One region of the Desemzia sp. FAM 23988 genome, then DNA from elsewhere that is predicted to be linked to it. Evidence: a T-box and tRNA genes for the amino acid it is inferred to sense, from the RefSeq annotation. Region 1 holds a T-box; the other holds one or more tRNA genes.
The links. The T-box of region 1 lies ahead of ACEN4L_RS01105 (valine--tRNA ligase). A T-box ahead of a tRNA ligase gene usually reads a tRNA of that ligase, here a tRNA-Val.

Region 1 (10,326 bases):
ATTTCAATGAAATCAAACCAAAAACCTAAAGGCATAAGAAGCTGAGAGAAAAATCTCAGCTTCTTATTTTTTGGAGCCTTTGATGAAAGAGTTATTTTTCATCCCGCTGTGATTGTGTCTAGATGTTGAAAACCGGAAATGAAATCTTGTACTTGCAGAAGATTTTGTTATAATAGGTAAAGAATTTTTCAACGAGTAAAAAAATAGTTGAAGTAGAAAGAATGTGGAAAAATGATTTATTTTGACAATAGCGCAACAACTCAAGTTGATGACAGCGTATTGGAAACTTTTATGAAAGTTAGCCAAAAAATGAATGGAAATCCTTCTAGCTTGCATCAATTAGGAGATATGGCAGATGGGTTGTTACAACAATCAAGAAAACAGGTCGCTTCTATTATGGGCGTTCAAGAATCGGAAATATTCTTTACGAGCAGCGGTACAGAAGGGGACAATTGGGCCATCAAGGGAACAGCGATCGAAAAAATGCGTTATGGAAAACACCTGATTACAACTACGATTGAACATCCGGCAGTGAAGGAAAGTATGCTTCAATTGGAACAATTAGGTTTTGAAGTGACTTATTTGCCCGTTAATGCAGAAGGAGTCATTTCCATTTCAGATGTAAAAGCGGCCATTCGTCCTGATACTATATTGGTGTCGATTATGGTGGTAAATAATGAAGTAGGCAGTATCCAGCCGATTGAAGAAGTAGGAGAAGTATTGAGAGATTATCCGACGATTCACTTTCATGTAGATGCTGTACAAGCAGTAGGCAAGGTGCCTCTCAATTTAAGCGCGACTTCACGTATTGATCTAGCTACATTTTCTGGACATAAATTTCATGGTTTAAAAGGCACAGGGTTCCTGTACATCAAACGCGGAAGAGTAATCGCTCCTCTACTGAGTGGCGGCGGACAAGAAAAAGGGCGCCGCAGCGGGACAGAAAATGTAGCTGGTATTGCAGCCATGGCTAGAGCCTTACGTCTATTATTTGATCAAAAAGAACAAAAAATAGCGCATCAAAAACACATCAGAGATTACTTGATGGATGAACTAGCGAACTATAGCAAAGTACACATTTTCTCTGCCAAACAAGGTGCACCGCATATCGTTTGTTTCGCTTTAGGAGGTATTCGTGGTGAAGTGAGTGTGCATGCATTTGAAAAAGAAGCTATTTTTATTTCGACTACGAGTGCTTGTTCGAGCCGCAGCAAAACCAGTTCGAGTACGTTAGCAGCGATGAATGTGCCTAGTAAGATCGCTACAGGAGCGGTTCGCGTGAGTTTAACAGATACCAGCACCTTAGAAGAGGCCAAACAATTTTTGAATTCATTTGCTAAATTGTACGAAAACTTTAAAGATATTAAATAAGAGATTGAGAGAGGAAGTAAGTCATGCAATACAATGAGGTGATGGTTCGTTACGGCGAATTGTCTACAAAAGGGAAAAATAAAAAAACGTTTATCAGTCGCTTGGCTCAAAATGTTAAAGCAGCTTTGCACGATTTTCCCGAAGTAAAAGTTCATGGAGAACGCGATCGCATGCATTTGGAATTGAAAGATGCCGATAGCGAGGAAGTATTGAAAAGATTGGAGCCTATATTTGGGATTCAAAATTATTCTCCTGTGATGAAGTTGGACAGAGACATGGAACAAGTGAAAAAAGTCGCTGTCGAAATGGTGAAAGAGCAGTATGTCCCAGGTAAAACATTTAAGATCGCTACTCGTCGATCAGACCACGAGTTTCCTTTGGATACTAACGACATCAATTTGATGTTGGGTGATGAAGTCATCGACCATATTGAAGGCATTCAAGTTCAAATGAAAAAACCGGATATTACGTTACGTGTTGAAGTGCGGCTAAACGGCATTTTCTTATCTTGCCAAACGATCCAAGGAGCAGGTGGCCTTCCAGTAGGAACAAGTGGTAAGGGGATGCTGATGTTATCTGGCGGAATCGATTCTCCAGTTGCTGGCTATTTGGCTATGAAACGGGGAGTTGAGGTGGAAGCTGTACATTTCCACAGTCCTCCATACACTAGTCCAAGAGCTTTGCAGAAAGCGAAAGACTTAACCTCTAAAATTGCTGCCTTTTCTGGAAATCTGCAATTTATTGAAGTGCCTTTTACTGAAATCCAAGAAGAGATCAAAAAGAATGTTCCTGAAGGGTACTTAATGACAGTGACGCGTCGTTTCATGATGCGCATCACAGATCGGATTCGTGAACAACGCAAAGGTTTGGCTATATTGAACGGAGAATCTTTAGGACAAGTGGCTTCTCAAACGATGCACAGTATGATTGCTATCAATGATGTGACCAATACTCCTGTATTGCGTCCAGTTGTCTCAATGGATAAAAATGAAATTATTGATATTGCTAAAAAAATCGATACGTTTGAATTGTCTATTCAACCATTTGAAGATTGCTGTACTATTTTTGCACCGCCAGCACCCAAAACTAAACCCGATCTGCAAAAAACAAGAGATTTTGAAGCTCGATTAGATGTAGAAGGATTGATCGAACGGGCGATGGATGGCTTAGTCATCTCTACGATCAGTGTGGGAGACACCTTGGAAGAGCAACAGCATGAAGCTTTTAGTGAATTACTATAGAGAAGAATAAAAGGCTGTCTCCAGCATTGAGTATGATTATTCGACGTTGGGACAGCTTTTTTTAGTAAAGCAAGTTCTGTATGCTGCAGAACCTATATTTTTCGCTAGCGTTTAACGCAAAAGAATTTTATAATGGGAATAGAGTGTAATTTAGAGGAGTGAAGTGTGTGCAAATCACAAGAAAAGGGACACCTTATCAATTAAATGGAAAGCAAACCAACGTGGGAGATAAAGCCCCAGATTTTTCAGTCAAAAATCTAACAGGTGACATGATCCAATTGCAAGACTTTACAGGGAAAGTAGTGTTAATCAGTGTCATCCCAGATATTGACACTCGCGTGTGTGCTCAACAAACAAGAGCCTTCAATGAAAAAGCAAGCAATATTGAAGGAGTTCAATTAGTAACCATTTCAAACAATACCAAAGAACAACAAGATAATTGGTGTGCAGGAGAAGGTATTGAAATGGAAATGCTTCATGATACGAACCTGATATTTGGTGATGCTTATGGTCTTTACATGCCGGAACTAGAAAAACTGGCGCGTTCAGTATTTGTGGTTGATGCTAATGGTGTGATTGTGTATCAAGAAATTGTTTCTGAAATGGTGGATGAGCCAGATTATGAAGCCGTGATCGAAGCTGCGAAATCTGCTCGATAAATCAGCAATACAAGAATTCCGTTATTGAATTTTGAAGTTTAACATGCTACTATAATACAGAATAAAGCGATGAACAAGAGGAGTAGTTTCAGGTTTCATTTGAAGAGAAAAGGGCGATTGGTGGAAGTCCTTAATGGAACTGAAATGAAGGTAGCTTGGGAGCTGTCGAAGTGAAAGAAGAGTAGCTTTGACCGGTCTAACGTGACGTTAAACACGTGAATGAAGTGGTCTGTTCTTGAAGAAGAACAGGCAATATAGGTGGTACCGCGAATCCAAAAGCATTCGTCCTAATGTAGATTAGGATGGGTGCTTTTTTAGCGTTTTAAAACAAGATTACACTTTAAAAGAGAAAAGGAGTGGTGCAATATGGCAAAAGAACTTACAATGCCGACGAAATATCAACCGAATGAAGTTGAAGCTGGCCGTTACGAAAAATGGTTGGAAAAAGATTTATTCAAACCCAGTGGAGACAAAACGAAAAAACCTTTTTCAGTGGTGATTCCACCTCCAAACGTTACGGGTAAATTGCATTTAGGACATGCATGGGATACCACCTTACAAGATATCTTAGTGCGTCAAAAACGCATGCAAGGATACGACACATTGTGGCTGCCGGGGATGGACCATGCTGGAATTGCTACCCAAGCGAAAGTGGAAGCTAAATTAGCTGAAGAGGGTATTTCTCGTTACGATTTAGGAAGAGAAAAGTTCATTGAACAAGTTTGGGAATGGAAAGAAGATTACGCTAGTGTGATTCGTGAACAATGGGCAAAAGTCGGGATCTCTGTCGATTATAGCCGCGAACGTTTTACATTAGATGAAGGTCTATCTGATGCAGTTCGTAAAGTATTTGTTACGATGTACGAAAAAGAGCTGATCTACCGTGGCGAATACATCATCAATTGGGATCCAAAAGCGAAAACAGCTTTATCGGATATTGAAGTGATCCATCAAGATATCGAAGGTGCTTTTTATCATATGACGTATCCTTTAACTGATGGCAGCGGAGAAGTAGAAATTGCTACGACTCGTCCAGAAACGATGCTAGGGGATACAGCTGTTGCCGTGCATCCTGAAGATGAACGTTATCAAGCGCTGATTGGTAAAACAGTTATGCTGCCATTGATGAATCGCGAAATTCCGATTATTGCGGATGATTATGTGGATATGGAATTTGGTACGGGTGTCGTTAAAATCACTCCAGCTCATGACCCAAATGACTTTGAAGTCGGGAACCGTCATGACCTCCCACGTGTCAATGTGATGAATGAAGATGGATCTATGAATGATACAGCAGGCAAATATGCAGGTATGGACCGTTTTGAAGCTCGTAAAGCTGTGGTGAAAGATTTAGAAGCTGAAGGACGTTTGGTGAAAATCGATAAAATGGTTCACAGTGTTGGACATTCCGAGCGTACCGGAGTAGTGGTTGAACCTCGATTGTCTACTCAATGGTTTGTTAAAATGGCGCCAATGGCAAAAGACGCTTTAGAAAACCAAGAGTCAGACGGAAAAGTCAACTTTGTGCCTGACCGTTTTGAAAAGACCTTTACTCAATGGATGGATAACGTTCATGACTGGGTTATCTCTCGTCAATTGTGGTGGGGACACCGTATCCCAGCATGGTACCATAAAGAAACGGGCGAATTGTATGTTGGAATGGAAGCACCGGCAGACAGTGAAAACTGGGAACAAGATCCAGACGTATTGGACACTTGGTTTAGTTCAGCGCTATGGCCATTTTCAACGATGGGTTGGCCTAACGAAGACGCAGAAGATTTCAAACGTTACTTCCCGACCAGCACATTGGTAACTGGGTACGATATTATCTTCTTTTGGGTTAGCCGTATGATTTTTCAAAGTTTGGAATTTACGAATGAGAGACCATTCAAAGATGTGTTGATTCACGGATTGATTCGTGACGAACAAGGACGCAAGATGAGCAAATCTTTAGGGAATGGAATCGATCCAATGGATATTATTGACAAATACGGTGCGGACGCTATGCGTTGGTTCTTATCTACGGGATCTGCTCCAGGACAAGATGTCCGTTTTAGTTACGATAAAATGGATGCTGCTTGGAACTTTATCAATAAAATCTGGAACGCCAGCCGTTTTGTTTTAATGAACTTAGAGGATTTTGATGTAAAAGACATTGATTTAACAGGCGAAAAAACGGTTGCTGACCGTTGGATTTTGACTAAATTAAATGACACCATCCAATCGGTAACTGATTTAACAGAGAAATATGAAATTGGTGAAGCTGGTCGTCACTTATATCATTTCATCTGGGATGATTTCTGTGACTGGTATATCGAAATGAGTAAAGAGATTTTATTCGGTGAAGATGAAGCAGCGAAACAAACGACAAGAAGTATCTTGGCACATGTGTTGGATCAAATCTTGCGCTTGTTGCACCCGATTATGCCTTTTGTAACGGAAGAAATTTGGGAAAATATTCCGCACGAAGGAGAATCATTAGTCGTAGCAGAATACCCAACGGTTCGTCCGGAGTTGTCTGATGAAGCAGCTGCCAAAGGGATGGATGTCTTGATGGAATTGATTCGTTCTGTACGTAACATTCGTTCAGAAGTGAATACACCATTGTCGAAAAAAATCAACATCCTGATCAAAACCAATGATGAAACAGTTGAAACATTCTTGAACGCAAATATTTCTTATATTGAACGTTTCTGTAATCCGGAAGAACTAACGATCTCTAAATCGATCGAAGCTCCTGAAGAAGCAATGACAGCGGTCATTACGGGTGCAGAAATCTATCTTCCTCTAGCAGGATTGATCAATATTGAAGAAGAAATCACTCGTTTGGAAAAAGAATTGGACAAATGGAACAAAGAAGTGAAACGTGTCCAAGGTAAATTAGCCAACGAGAAGTTTGTCAGCAACGCTCCAGAAAAAATTGTCCAAGAAGAAAAAGCCAAAGAAGCTGAGTACTTGGAAAGACAAGCAACTGTCAGTGATAGAATTGCTGTGTTGAAACAAAAACGTTAATTGAAACAGTACTGAATGAAAAAGCTGGGTCTCTGATATTAGAGGCACAGCTTTTTCTACTGCAAATCGAGAGCAAATCATCTATAATGGAAAAGACAATAGTTTAATGCAGAACGGTGGAAAAGACATGTGGAACACATATGAAGAAGCACTTGAATGGATTCACGGCATTCGAGTATTTGGTAAGAAACCCGGTTTAAAACGAATGGAATGGATGTTGGAACGGTTAGGCCGCCCAGATAAAAAAGTCCCGGCTATCCATGTAGCAGGAACAAATGGAAAGGGATCAACGGTCACTTTTATTCGCAGTATGCTGGAAGAACAGGGGTTGGTCGTCGGAACGTTCACTTCGCCGTTTATCGAAGTGTTTAATGAACGCATCAGTGTAAACGGTGAACCGATAGCTGATGAAGAGATTCTGCGTTTAGCCAATATAGTGTACCCTTTAGCGGGAGCTTTAGAAGAGACTGATCTTGGCGGACCAAGTGAGTTTGAAGTCATCACAACGATGATGTTTTCTTATTTTGGGGAGGGTCATGTGGACGTTGCAGTAATTGAAGTTGGTTTAGGCGGATTATACGATTCGACGAATGTCGTTTTGCCTGAAGTATCCGTGATTACCACTATTGGAATGGATCATATGGCTATTTTAGGAGACACAGTGCCGGAAATTGCCCAACAAAAAGCTGGGATCATTAAACCAGCTGTTCCAGTTGTGACAGGAAATATCCCTCCAGAAGCGATGAAGGAAATTGAAAAAGTAGCTACTGACTGCGACAGCAAATTGTACGCCTATCAAAAAGATTTTGCCATTTCAGATTGGCATACTTTACCTACTTGGGGAGAACAATTCAGTTATGAAGATGAGTTGATGCGCTTAAGAACGATCCAATTATCTATGCTGGGTAAACATCAAGTAGAAAATGCTGCGACAGCTATCCAAGCGGTGGAGATTTACGCTGAGAGAACGCAGTTGACATTAAATCACGAGGCTTTATTAAGAGGGTTGAAAAAAGCTTTTTGGCCTGGGAGAATGGAAAAAATCAGTGATGATCCGGTTATCATATTGGATGGTGCACACAATGAACCGGGAATTGAACGACTAGTAGAAACGATTCAGAACGACTTTACTCAACAAGAAGTGCATGTGATATTTGCAGCCTTAAAAAACAAAGATATCCAAAAAATGGTGGATTTGATTCAGGAATTGTCAAATGTTCAACTCACCTTGACGTCTTTTGATTTCGAAAAAGCAGCCTCCAGAGAAGAGCTGCACCCATATACTCAATCTGGAGTGAACTATTATGCACAATGGCAGGAAGCCTTGCTAAATGAGCTGGAAAATAGGGATGAAGGCAGTATCCTATTGATCACTGGGTCACTGTACTTTATCTCAGAAGTGAGAAGGAACTTGTTAAATACGGATGAAGAGGAATAAGGGGGATAGAGTGATGAATAAACTAAAAACCGTGATTTTTGATATGGATGGGCTGATGTTTGATACAGAAACGATGTATTACCAGGCAAATCAAAAAGCAGCCGATGACTTAGGCTTGCCATTTACTTATGAATATTACGCCAAATACATCGGAATATCAGATGAAGAGTTTTTTGCGAGTATGTACCGTGATTTTAAAGATGACCAAAAGGTGGATGCGTTTATCGCAAACAGCCGAACATATTTGTTTGAGCAAATCGAATCAGCTGGTATTTTAGTAAAGCCTGGCTTAGTTGAATTGTTAGACTTCCTTCATGAACGCGGAATCGGCAAAGTGGTAGCTTCCAGCAGTATTCGCTCCATGGTTCAAATGTGTTTGGATCACGCAGGCGTAGCACATTATTTTGACGAAGTCGTTTCTGGTGATCAAGTTGAATTTGCTAAGCCGGATCCAGAAATATTTGAAAAAGCTTGGGGGCTGTTTGAGGGAGAAAAAGAAGAGACCGTTATTTTGGAAGATTCTTTAAATGGTATCCGTGCGGCTTATGATGCAGGAATTTCGGTCGTTATGGTTCCGGATTTGTTTGAGCCGAATGAAGAAGCCAGAGAAAAAACAGTTGCTATACAGAATGATTTAAGAGAAGTCAAACAGTTTCTTCAAAGAAATTGGATTTTAGACAATTAAATAACTAAATAACCTCTTTTTTACTTATATTATCTGCAAAGGAGGTTTTTTTATGTCTACAAAAGGAATGAACTTACTAGCTGAAATGCCAATAGAATCAAGACCGAGAGAAAGATTGCAACAATACGGTGAAAAAGCTTTAGCCAACCATGAGCTTTTGGCTATTTTACTGCGAACGGGAATAAAAGGAACCAATGTCGTTTCCGTTGCTTTGCAACTGCTCAATGCATTTGATGATCTGTATTATTTAAAAACAGTGTCGTTGGAAGAATTAATGTTGGTATCGGGTATTGGAAAAACAAAAGCTGTTGAATTGAAAGCAGCAATTGAATTAGGGACGCGGATCGCACAAGCCCCACAACTGAAAACCGGACAAATTACTTCCAGCCGCCAAGTAGGTGAGATGATGTTGGCTGAGATGAGTGATTTACAGCAAGAACACGTTATTGTGTTGTACTTGAACACTAAGAATGAAATCATTAAAAAAGAAACTATTTTTAAAGGAGGATTAAATTCATCTGTCGCGCATCCGAGAGAAATATTCAAAGGTGCCGTTCGTTATTCAGCTGCTCGATTAGCGATTGTACACAATCACCCATCAGGCTGTCCAGATCCTTCTGAGGCAGATATTTCATTTACTAGACGTGTAGCAGAATGTGGCGAGTTGATGGGAGTAGAATTGTTGGACCATTTGATCATTGGTCAAAACAGATACGTAAGTTTAAAAGAAATCGGTATCATTTAAAGAAAAGTGAGTCGCAGCAATGGTATTTAAGATTATCCAGAAATAAATAAATAAACTTTGTAATATAGCTTGCTAAGTTTTTTTTATCGTGTTATACTTTGTTTAGCATTTTGTTAGGTGGAAAAAAGAATTGTTTCAAAACATTCCGAATCGTACCGTCAGCAACAATGTGAATTATAATGTGCTTTCAAGCACGAGGAGGAATTTTTCATGGAACAAGGTACAGTAAAATGGTTTAACGCAGAAAAAGGATTTGGATTTATCGAACGCGAAGGCGCAGACGATGTATTCGTACACTTCTCAGCTATCCAAGGAGACGGATTCAAAACTTTAGAAGAAGGACAAGCAGTTTCTTTTGACGTAGAAGAAGGAAACCGTGGACCTCAAGCTGCTAACGTTAACAAAATTTAATTTAACTAAAAAATTAAAAGTTAGCTCAGAACAGCCTAGTTTATAACTAGGCTGTTCTTTTTTGTCTTTTTTTACTGCTAAATATTTTTTTACGTTAAATTATCATATACTATTAGTGGAATAAATGATTATTCGTCGGGTCTAAGTCAGAGTGGAAATTTAATGGTATTCACATAACTTAGCGAATAACTGATGGGATCATTTAAATAGGAGAGAAAAATGGCATTTTAGAGAGGAAAAGTGATATGCAAGGATATCGGCAAGAAAAAGATGCGCTAGGTACAGTTCAAGTCAAAACAGAAAATTTATGGGGAGCCCAAACGCAACGGAGTTTAGAAAACTTCGCTATCGGGTCTGAAAAAATGCCGCTCGAATTTATTTATTCACTGGTCAGCATCAAAAAAGCTGCCGCAACAATCAATCATAAGGAGCAATTGTTATCTGAGGAAGAAAGAAATCGAATAGTCGAAGCTTGTGATCAGATATTGGACGGAAAATTCGATGAGCAATTTCCATTGAAAATTTGGCAAACGGGAAGCGGTACGCAAACCAATATGAATGTGAACGAAGTTATTGCAGCTATTGCCAATCAGTCGAAAGACCTGCCTAAATTGCATCCAAATGATCATGTCAATGCTTCACAAAGCTCGAATGATGTTTTTCCAACTGCGATGCAAATGACGATTTATCAATCGATCCAGACTGCATTGCTTATGGAATGCAGAGAATGGATCACTGTACTCAAAGAGAAAGAACAGCAGTAT
Region 2 (10,326 bases), on a different contig from region 1:
AGTCAACTAAAGAGCTTGAAAAAGAGAGATACAGTTGGAGAACTGTATCTCTCATGTGAAAATTAGAGCTAGTATTCGTTTAATGTTTGTTGGACCATACCTGCTAACTTCAAATCGCAAGCAATGACCAAGTGATCTCCAACATGAATCAAAGTTTCTCCATGAGGAACATGGTATTCGCTCCCTCTACGCAAGGATGTGATTACCATTTCTTTAGGCCAAGCGACTTCTTTGATCGATTTGCCAGCTAAAGAACTATCAGGCTCAACAGAATGAACAAAAGAGTAGGGTTTATGGAGAGTGACATTCGTGCTGGAAGGAATCAATTTTTCCAATAAACTTTCATAAATGGGTTTAGACCCTAAAAAGTCAGCTGTTACATAAGCGATTAAGGCAACGACCGCTAATGGCATCAATTGATTCAATCCACCTACCATCTCTGTTACCAATAAAATAGCTGTTAATGGAGCTTTACCAATAGCGGTAAAGTAACCTGCCATAGCAAATAAAATAAAATGCGTCACAAACAGAGGTTCCATTTGAAAATAAAGGACCAATAGTTGGGCGAACAACGCTCCAATAATGGCACCTAAAGATAAAATAGGCAAGAAAATACCACCTGGAACATGAGCACCATAAGAGGCCATTGAAAAAATAAATCTAAAAATAAATAAGCCAAATAAGATGGCTAATGATAGATTCCATTCAGGTAGGTTCACAACGATCCCGCTTCCTCCGCCAACCAGTTCAGGCAAATAAAAGGTGATCGGAATCAAGAATAAAAGAGGAATCACTGAATTAAAATAGACAGGTATAAATGAAAAAAGCTGATAAAATTTAGGCAGTACATCTAATAAGACTTTGTTGTAAAACCAACCACAAAAGCCTAACACGATTCCTAATATCGGCAAATAGATGTAGTATTCTAACGGCAGCGAAAGTACAGGACCAATGTCCAACACCGGGGTTAAACCAAAAATAGTTAAAGATACAAAATTAGCGACTATAGCTGAAGTAAAGGTGGTGATTGCGACTACAGGGGAGAAATTGTGATGTACTTCTTCCAATACAAACATCAATCCTGCGATGGGAGCGTTGAATGCGGCCGCTAAACCCGCTCCAGCGCCACTAGATAAGAGGACATTTTCCTCCGTCTCATCCCCATGAGTCAACTGGCTAACTCCTAAGCCCACAGATGCTCCCAATTGGATTGAAGGACCTTCTCTTCCAAGAAACAGACCTGATCCAATCGCTAGTAGTCCGCTGATAAATTTTTTCCACAAAATAGGCCACCACTTGACCTGGATCACACCTTGGACTTGGCCTTCTACTTGCGGAATACCACTCCCTTTGATATGAGGTTCGCTTTTGACAAATAAACCAATAATGATTGCTGTAACGATTGAAACCAGCACCCAAGGAATCAACCATAATGGTTGTTCATGGAAAAATGAATACAAATTAAGCATATGTTCAAGAATAAGTTCTACTCCTAAACGGAATAAACTGACAACTAAACCTGCAAAAATACCTACCACAATCCCTTTAGTGATGTATCGGATACGGCGGTCAGCAAGTACAGAAAATAATTTTTTCACGATAACGAGGTCCTTTCTCTATAAAATTGACTTTTAGACTCTACTTTCTATACTACTACTTTTCATTTAGCTAAAACAGGGCGTTTTTTTGAACAGTTAATAAAAAAAAGGGCTCAACACTGGATATTCCTCCAGTGTTGAGCCCTTTTTGTCGGCTGCCGCTTGTGTACAACTAATTATTTGTAATCTGATTCTTCTATCACCTGATGCATATCGCGGACGCTAAAGATCGCTTTGATGATAATCGCTACAACTGCACCCAAAAGAGCTCCAATCGGTCCAAATATCAACACACAGACAATAGTAGACAGGAATGTGTACAGTGGACGAACTCCAATTTGTTTCCCAGTCAGATAAGGTTCTGCGAATTGGCGTACCAGCAAGATGACAACGTAAAGCACTGCGATTTTCCAAGCGACATCACCATCGCCCATTAATGCACGAATGATGGCCCAAGGAAGCATGATGATTCCACTGCCTAAAATTGGAATCATATCTACAATAGCGATACCTAGAGCTTTTAATCCCCACCAGTCGATTCCGATCACTACAAATCCAATACACAGCAAAACAAATGTTAAGACAGAAAGTTTTAGTTGAGCAATCAGGAAACCTTTGATTCCTTTACCGGTCGCATACAAAATTTCTCTTAAATAATAAGCCCATTTATCCATTTTCAAATCCCTCTCTTGATGAATTAGTAGGTGTAGTATAACACGAAGCTTTCCTATTTTACTCAGTCTAAGGTTTGAGCAATGGATTTTGGAGGATTATTTCCTGGGAAATAAAAAATGAATACTTATTTTGCATTAAGCAGATAGAAAAAATCATAACAATCTTGACCAGACAAAACTCGCTGCATTATGGATAGTAAAACTATCTTCAGGAATAGAAAGTTCTTGTGCTATCAGTTCTCTAAAATTTTCTTCAGAGAGAGTAGTTGATATTCTATAACTACTTTTCCCGTAATTCTCCCAAATGCCCAGTATTTCTAAAATAGGCTGGTTCTCTATTAAAGGTCTGGGAATAGTGGTAAATGTTACAATGTAATCAAATTTAGTCGTATTGCTTTTGAAAAAGTCACTTTAAATTGGTCTGTAGGAATATCTAATTCTGTATGAATCAATTGGATAAGCTCTGCTTTGAGAATGGTGATATTTCCTTTAAATGATAACTGACCGCTTTTTTCCCACTTAGCAACTTTTCTAAATAATTCATAACTTCTAATATCTGCGTAAGATTCATCTTGAAAAGTAACTACTGTATTAAACTGAGTTCCTAACAGTGAGGACTCATCACCTTGTTTAGCAGAATAAACAAATATTCCAATGACGACAAGTAGTATCAAAAGACCAAACATATCTTATCCCTCCATTACAGAATCCGCTTTCTTTTGGTTTATTATAACACATGTAGACACTAAAAATTTAAACAATGATTGGTTTTATAGGAGTTAATTCTTTTTATCGATATATTGGCAAGCTAGTTGAAAGATAACCAATATTAAAATGATCGAAATAAGGAAGGTTACTAAATTACTTCCAATACATACTTCAAAAAGAATATAAGATCCTCCTAAAATGATCGAAACACACGTAAGAAAAATGACTTCTTTCATAATTTATTTCTCCTCTTTCGCTCTTTTAACTATCATACTGAAAGTAATCAGCAATGACTATAAGCCATCAGTTGCTTTTTAGCACTCAATGGTTGCTGAAGTGTCAAAAGAAAAGAAATTTAATTTTAAGAGGGATTTTTTTACTTATTGTAAGTTTTATTCGAAGTGGGAAGTTAATAATTGTTCACTTAAATTAAAATAAGTAGTTATTAATGCGAACTTATCTGTTATATTTTATATGTTATTATAAAATATATTTGGAGGGATTTAGTTGAAAAAAATAGTTTTTCTTTTAAATTGTGTTACTTTTTTTAGTTTGGTCACTACAACGAAGGTGCACGCTGAAGAGACTTTTCCATCACCCTATAACAGTGTTTTTTATGATATAAACCAAGGCGGGATGCAACAATTTGAAGTTGAAGGCGATCTAGGGGAGACGTATATCATTAGTGTTGAAGAAGAGCCGCAATTTTTTATGAGGGCAAGCAACGTCAAGAATGGTACCTATAAAATTACTAAAGAAAGACCCTTACAGTGGAAGGCAAGCTATAAAATTGACATAAGCAATCAGAAAATTACAAGAGCACATTCTGCTTCGGCAACAGCTTTAATTGGAAGTTTTAAAAGCTTGCAACTAAAAGTAGATAGTCCTACATAAGCCACTTATTATTTAAAGAGAACGGTGCTGCTTGTAGAATCTTCTATAAATTTGAGAGCTAAATTATCTGGCAGTAATATTGTCATCACGTACTAGTTATTAATCGCCAAGATATTCAACAGTTGTTGTGCCCCAGCCCATATAGTCGCCGACAGCACTATACACAACAAATACATTAACGAATAAACAACAAGCACATGCTAAGTACACCAACTTATAGAGTGTGTTTGTTTTTTTGTTGCGCTTGATGAGGAATGGAGCCACAATAAACCCTAAAGGTGCAATTAAACAACCAATAAAAGCAAGAATCAATAGTATAAGCCCTTCGTCTTTTACAGAATTTCCACGAATGAAATCCAATTTTTGATAATTTTCCTCAATTTTAACTTCATTTTCTGCTATTTTCTTTTTAAATTCCTGATTCTCTTTCAGTAATTCATCAATGGAAACTTCGTAGTAGTTGCTTAACTTTACTAAATTATCTAAATCAGGGTAACTATTGCCATTTTCCCATTTTGAGATGGATTGTCTTGAAATATGCAACAGTTCTGCTACATCACCCTGCGAGTATCCTTTTTTGATTCTACTTTCTTTTAATTTTTCTCCTAAGGCCATTTGTTTTCCTCCTTATGTCTTACTCATGCTTATCATACCGAAACTAAAGGTTATTGACTATCATTTATTAGTTGTATTTTAGCACCTGCTAGTTGCTGCAATAGAGGAACATGCAGCACCATACAATTATTTTTATATTGTAGTATTTACGAACCGTTATTTTTAAGGTATACTAATTAAGGATTGTGTAACAATGAACAAAAAAAGGTTCCTTAGCTCAGTTGGGAGAGCATCACCTCGACAAGGTGGGGGTCGCTGGTTCGAGCCCAGTAGGGACCATCAATTATAAAACGGCAGCGGATTTTTTCTTAAAGGTCCTTGCCGTTTTTTCTTACCTATTTTTTAAGTATTAGAGAAAATAAATTAAGAAACAAGCTTGTAACTTAGTCAAAGCTTTGAAAGTAAAGCCCTCAATAATTCTTTCAGGAATAGTCACAGAATCGAGACAGCAGTCTTTATTCTAGGGCTATTTTTTAGATGCAATATAGCTAAGAGATATTCAGCATATACGTAAAAAAGGTGTCAGCGTAAAATCACGCCGACACCTTATATAGAGATGATTTTATTTAACTACTAAAGCCATATCCCCTTTACGCACATACTCAAATTTATTCATGGCAAATGAGATAAAGAAAGTAACTGCAAATGGAACGACCACACCAGCAATCATATAATTAAGGAAGCTGCTTAAACCTTGAGTCCCAAGAATAGTGATGGGAGCGATGAAAGAACAGAATCCCAGACCGCCTAATGCGCTAGCAGTAGTCAAACCAAGTACTGACGTTGCGATGGGTGCAGCGATTGCACATGCAATAGTCGGTGCTACAAGAATCATTGGATTTTTAATGATGTTTGGCAGCTGTACTTTTGGTGTACAAATAAATTGAGCCAAAAATCCGCCTAAGTCATTTTCACGTAACGATACAAATGAGAAGGCTACATACATACTAGTTGTGCCGATTAACATAGCAGCACTGGATACAGGATCTAAGTTTAAGGCGATAGCTATTGCAGCGGAAGAAGCAGGAGACATCAGTACAAGACCTCCGACCATAGCAATAACAGCAGAACCGATAACAGGGTAACCAGCAACAGAAGCCGAAATAAATGCACTAATCGTATTCAATAAAGGCGAGATCACAAAGTTCAAATAATACCCGCTGATACCACCAACCAAAACAGCTGATAAAGGAATAGCCATCATATCTAAAGGCGTTTTTCCGGAAGTTCGTTTTCCGATAAATGTAGCAATAGTAGCTGCGATCAAACAACCAATTGGTTCACCTGAAGCAATGGTGATCAACCCATCGGCAGTTGTTTGAACAGCACCTGCACCTACCGTCCCAGCGGCCATAGCACTAAAGATGGTCAAGGTGTTCCCACCTAGCATAATAGCGATTCCTGCACCAATTGCTGGTGCCATCAGCATTTTCGTTGCTACGCCAATAGTCACTAAAACAGAGAGACCAGTCATGTTGCCAATAGTTTCTAACAATAAGCCGATACCGATGGTGACGAAAATAGCATTGGCTATTCCTGATGATGCCTTGTACATGCGATCTACTAAATATTTTTTCATACTTGTTGCCCTCCATTTTTAGTGATAGTTTTGGTCTTTTATGTCATCTAGGTAAAAAACGAAATAAAAAAAGAAGCAAGCCCCAAATCGTTCAGGCTTGCTTCATTACTAAAGCTAAGCCCGTGTACGCGAACAAGGACTCAACTAAATGAATAGTTCGAATCCTAGCTAAAGTAATAAAATGACAATGACGACAAAAGAGGTGCTGAAAATACGAGAAACAGGTCTCGCTAGATGTGTTTTTAGATTCATCATTTTTCAACAACTCCTTTGTCTGCACTGTATTTTTTGACCATTGAAGATAGTTTAACGACCTTCCATGAGAATGTCAATAAATAAAATCATTTGATTTTAATCTTTCTAATCTAATTGTTATCAAACGAGGGAATAGACAGAAATTTTTCGTAAAAATTCTTCTAAAAGCATTGAAGTTCAAAGGGATTTGTTATACAGTTAAACAAGTAATCCGTGAAACAAATTGTGTTTCACATTTGGAAAACAAGGAGTTGGAATGATGAACCCAGAAGAGTTTAAAAAAGCCCTTCAAGAGAAAGGGATTCCGCTTACAGAGAAGAAAATGGAACAGTTTGAGCAATATTTAAAACTGTTGCAAGAGTGGAACGAAAAAATCAACTTAACCGCAATTACTCAACGTGAAGAAGTTTATCTGAAACATTTTTATGATTCGATTACAGCTGGATTGTATGTGGATTTTACTAAAGGGGTCCAAAGCCTGTGTGATGTAGGTGCTGGTGCAGGATTTCCAAGCATCCCCCTAAAAATCGTTTTTCCAGAGTTGGAAGTAACGATTGTTGATTCATTAAATAAGCGAATTCAATTTTTGAATTTACTAGTTGAAACACTAGGATTAGAAAATGTTCATTTGTACCATGATCGAGCAGAAACATTTGGTCAGAATAAGCAATTCAGAGAAACTTTTGACTATGTTACAGCCAGAGCTGTAGCCAGAATGAGTGTATTGTCGGAATTGTGTTTGCCTTTGGTTAAAAAGGGTGGAGCATTTATAGCTATGAAAGCAGCCAGCAGCGAAACAGAAATGCAAGACAGTAAAAAAGCCATCGCTACTTTAGGCGGTAAGTTTCGCGAGGAATTTTCTTTTGAGTTGCCGAATGAAGCTGGTGAACGTCATATCTTAGTGATCGATAAGAAAAAAGAAACCCCAAATAAATACCCTAGAAAACCAGGTACCCCAAATAAAAATCCTTTGTAACGAACCAATTGCATCAGCATTTGAACAAGGATTGTCTTTTTGTGGCAGTACCTATGTTTTAAGAATGGCATTTGTTATAATAGAGGAGTATTTGGAGTTGTACAGAGTAGAAATTAAGGGGAGTTTAGCGAATTATGGCTTTGTCTGATTTGTTTGGTTCAGGAAAATCCAAGAAAAAAACAGAGAAAATGGAAGAAATATTTGCGGAGGAACTCAGTGATTCATCAAAAGTGCAACAGATTCCGATAGAAAATATTCGTCCCAACCAGTTCCAGCCTAGAAAAATCTTTAATGACGAAAAGCTGCAGGAACTTTCGCGTACTATAGAAGAGCATGGTTTGATCCAACCGATCATTTTGCGTAAAACAGAAGAAGATCATTATGAGATTATTGCTGGGGAGCGTCGCTTTCGAGCTGTTCAACTATTAGAATGGAAAGAAGTTACAGCGATCGTTACGGAAATGACGGATAAAGAAACCGCATCGGTAGCGTTGATCGAGAATTTGCAGCGCGAAGAGTTGACTTCTATTGAAGAAGCACAAGCATATCGAGACTTGATGCACATGAATAAGATTACTCAAGAAACATTAGCTGGACGTATTGGGAAAAGCCAATCTTTTGTAGCCAATAAATTGAGGTTGCTGAAGTTGTCTGAACCGGTCAGAAAGGCTTTATTGCAAAATGAGATCACTGAACGACATGGACGTAGTTTGTTGGCAGTGGACGCAGAAAAACAACAAGAATACCTCGACCGGATCAAAGCAGAAAAATTAACGGTCAAAGAAGTAGAACAACTCATTAAAAATGAAACTGTAGAGTTGTCAAAAGAAGTTCCGAAAAAAGCTAGACGAAAAAGCGTCTCTAAAGATGTTCGTTTGGCGATGAATACGATCAAAAAAACAGTCTCTATGGTAAAAGAGACCGGTATGAAGATCAAAGCAACCGAAGAAAACTTAGAGGATGTTTATCGGATCACGATTGAGATCCCTAAAGACAAAAAAGAATAAAGAGCGGCAAATGAAAAATCATTTGGAAAAGATGCGTATAAGGAGAGATGCGTGTCGTGTCTCTTTTTTGGCGTTGGAAAAGAAGAATTGTTCAGCTTTAGCAAGTTTATAATATGGAGGAAATGAAATGGCCCGAGTGATATCAGTAGCAAATCAAAAAGGCGGCGTTGGAAAAACAACCACAACGGTAAATCTAGGCGCTGCATTAGCGCATCAAGGAAAGAAAATTTTATTGATTGATATTGATGCACAAGGAAATGCGACAAGTGGTTTAGGAGTACGTAAGGTAGATGTTGAAAAAGACATTTATGATGTGTTGGTAAATGAAACCCCGATAGCAGAAGTTGTCATGCCATCCTCTAGAGAAAATCTATGGGTAGTGCCGGCAACTATTCAATTGGCTGGGGCAGAAATTGAATTAACGACGCAAATGGCTCGAGAATCTCGTCTAAAAAGTGCTTTGCGTGACTTGCAGGATGAGTACGATTATATTTTGATTGATTGTCCGCCTTCACTAGGGCATTTAACCATCAATGCTTTTACAGCTAGTGATTCCATTCTTATCCCAGTACAATGTGAGTACTATGCTCTTGAAGGGTTAAGCCAACTGCTGAATACAGTCCGGCTGGTTCAAAAACACTTTAACCCTGATCTAAGAATCGAAGGGGTATTGCTGACGATGTTAGATGCACGAACAAATCTAGGCTATGAAGTAGTAGATGAAGTGAAAAAATATTTCCGTGAAAAAGTCTACAAAACGATCATTCCACGCAACATTCGTTTATCTGAAGCTCCAAGTCACGGGCTTTCTATTATTGATTACGATCCACGTTCCAGAGGTGCAGAAGTTTATGTTGAACTAGCAAAGGAAGTGTTAGCAGTTGGTTAATAAAAACAGTAAAGGTCTCGGTCGCGGAATCGATGCGTTGTTTACGGAATTTGCAGAATTTGATAAAGTGGACGCCAATGACGAACGAGTACAAGAGATTCAGCTGAGTGAGATTCGTCCGAATCCTTATCAACCGCGCCGTACTTTTGACGAAGAAGCGTTGAATGAGTTAGCGGCTTCGATCAAACAGTCCGGTGTGTTCCAGCCGATCATTTTACGTGAGTCTGCAGCAAAAGGGTTTGAAATCATTGCCGGAGAGCGTCGGTTTAGAGCTTCTAAACTAGCTGGTAAAGACACGATTCCGGCTATTGTCAGAGAGTTTGACGAAGAAACGATGATGCAAGTTGCCGTATTGGAAAACTTGCAACGGGAAGATTTATCCCCTCTTGAAGAAGCAGAAGCTTACAACATGTTAATGAAAAATTTGAAATTGACTCAAGAAGAAGTGGCTCAACGATTAGGAAAAAGTCGTCCGTACATCGCCAATTATTTAAGATTGTTGGGATTGCCAGAGGAAGTCAAAAAAATGTTGCAAACGAATACTATTTCAATGGGACAAGCCCGCACGCTATTGGGTTTAAAAGATAAAAAGCAAATCGTCCGAGTGGCCAAAAAAGTGATCAAAGATAATCTGACCGTTCGACAAATCGAGCAGTTGGTATCACAGATGAATGAAAGCAAACAAAAACCACAGTCTAAAGAACCTGTGAAAAAGCCTTATTATATTCGTGAAAGCGAAGAGCGTTTGATGGATAAATTTGGCACAAATGTCTCAATCAATGACAAGAAAAGCAAAGGAAAGATTGAAATTGAGTATCTTTCTACAGAGGATTTAACTCGGATCTTGGATATTCTTGAGATTCAATTTGATGAGGAATGAGTCCGGGCATAACTAAAGAATGGAAGTGGCTTTGATGTATGATTTAAACGATATTGTAGAAATGAAAAAACCGCATCCTTGTGGCGCAAATCGCTGGCAAATCATCCGTATGGGAATGGATATTCGCATCAAGTGCACAAAGTGCGGTCATATGGTCATGATGCCGAGAAGAGATTTTGAACGGAAAATGAAAAAAGTTCTTGAAACTGCAGAGAAGAAAAGTGAATCGAGCAGTAAATTTTAATCATAGA

Region 2: it encodes a tRNA-Val, which carries the amino acid that the T-box ahead of ACEN4L_RS01105 (valine--tRNA ligase) is inferred to sense. The anticodon was not compared.

The regions. Positions count from the first base shown of each region.
Region 1 is NZ_JBGQQS010000001.1:209,867-220,192, reverse strand. Features, by position in the region: gene ACEN4L_RS01125 (septation ring formation regulator EzrA) at 1-29, shown strand, start outside; gene ACEN4L_RS01120 (cysteine desulfurase family protein) at 232-1,371, shown strand; gene thiI (tRNA uracil 4-sulfurtransferase ThiI) at 1,395-2,612, shown strand; gene tpx (thiol peroxidase) at 2,780-3,271, shown strand; T-box leader at 3,332-3,564, shown strand; gene ACEN4L_RS01105 (valine--tRNA ligase) at 3,638-6,283, shown strand; gene ACEN4L_RS01100 (bifunctional folylpolyglutamate synthase/dihydrofolate synthase) at 6,411-7,721, shown strand; gene ACEN4L_RS01095 (HAD family hydrolase) at 7,735-8,406, shown strand; gene radC (DNA repair protein RadC) at 8,459-9,151, shown strand; gene ACEN4L_RS01085 (cold-shock protein) at 9,362-9,562, shown strand; gene ACEN4L_RS01080 (class II fumarate hydratase) at 9,808-10,326, shown strand, end outside.
Region 2 is NZ_JBGQQS010000021.1:10,782-21,107, reverse strand. Features, by position in the region: gene ACEN4L_RS10675 (chloride channel protein) at 69-1,598, opposite strand; gene ACEN4L_RS10670 (AI-2E family transporter) at 1,775-2,272, opposite strand; gene ACEN4L_RS10665 (hypothetical protein) at 2,638-2,958, opposite strand; gene ACEN4L_RS10660 (hypothetical protein) at 3,052-3,216, opposite strand; gene ACEN4L_RS10655 (DUF5626 family protein) at 3,488-3,874, shown strand; gene ACEN4L_RS10650 (helix-turn-helix domain-containing protein) at 3,974-4,489, opposite strand; tRNA gene ACEN4L_RS10645 (tRNA-Val) at 4,696-4,768, shown strand; gene ACEN4L_RS10640 (PTS transporter subunit IIC) at 5,052-6,068, opposite strand; gene rsmG (16S rRNA (guanine(527)-N(7))-methyltransferase RsmG) at 6,583-7,299, shown strand; gene noc (nucleoid occlusion protein) at 7,434-8,306, shown strand; gene ACEN4L_RS10625 (ParA family protein) at 8,434-9,195, shown strand; gene ACEN4L_RS10620 (ParB/RepB/Spo0J family partition protein) at 9,188-10,075, shown strand; gene ACEN4L_RS10615 (DUF951 domain-containing protein) at 10,110-10,319, shown strand.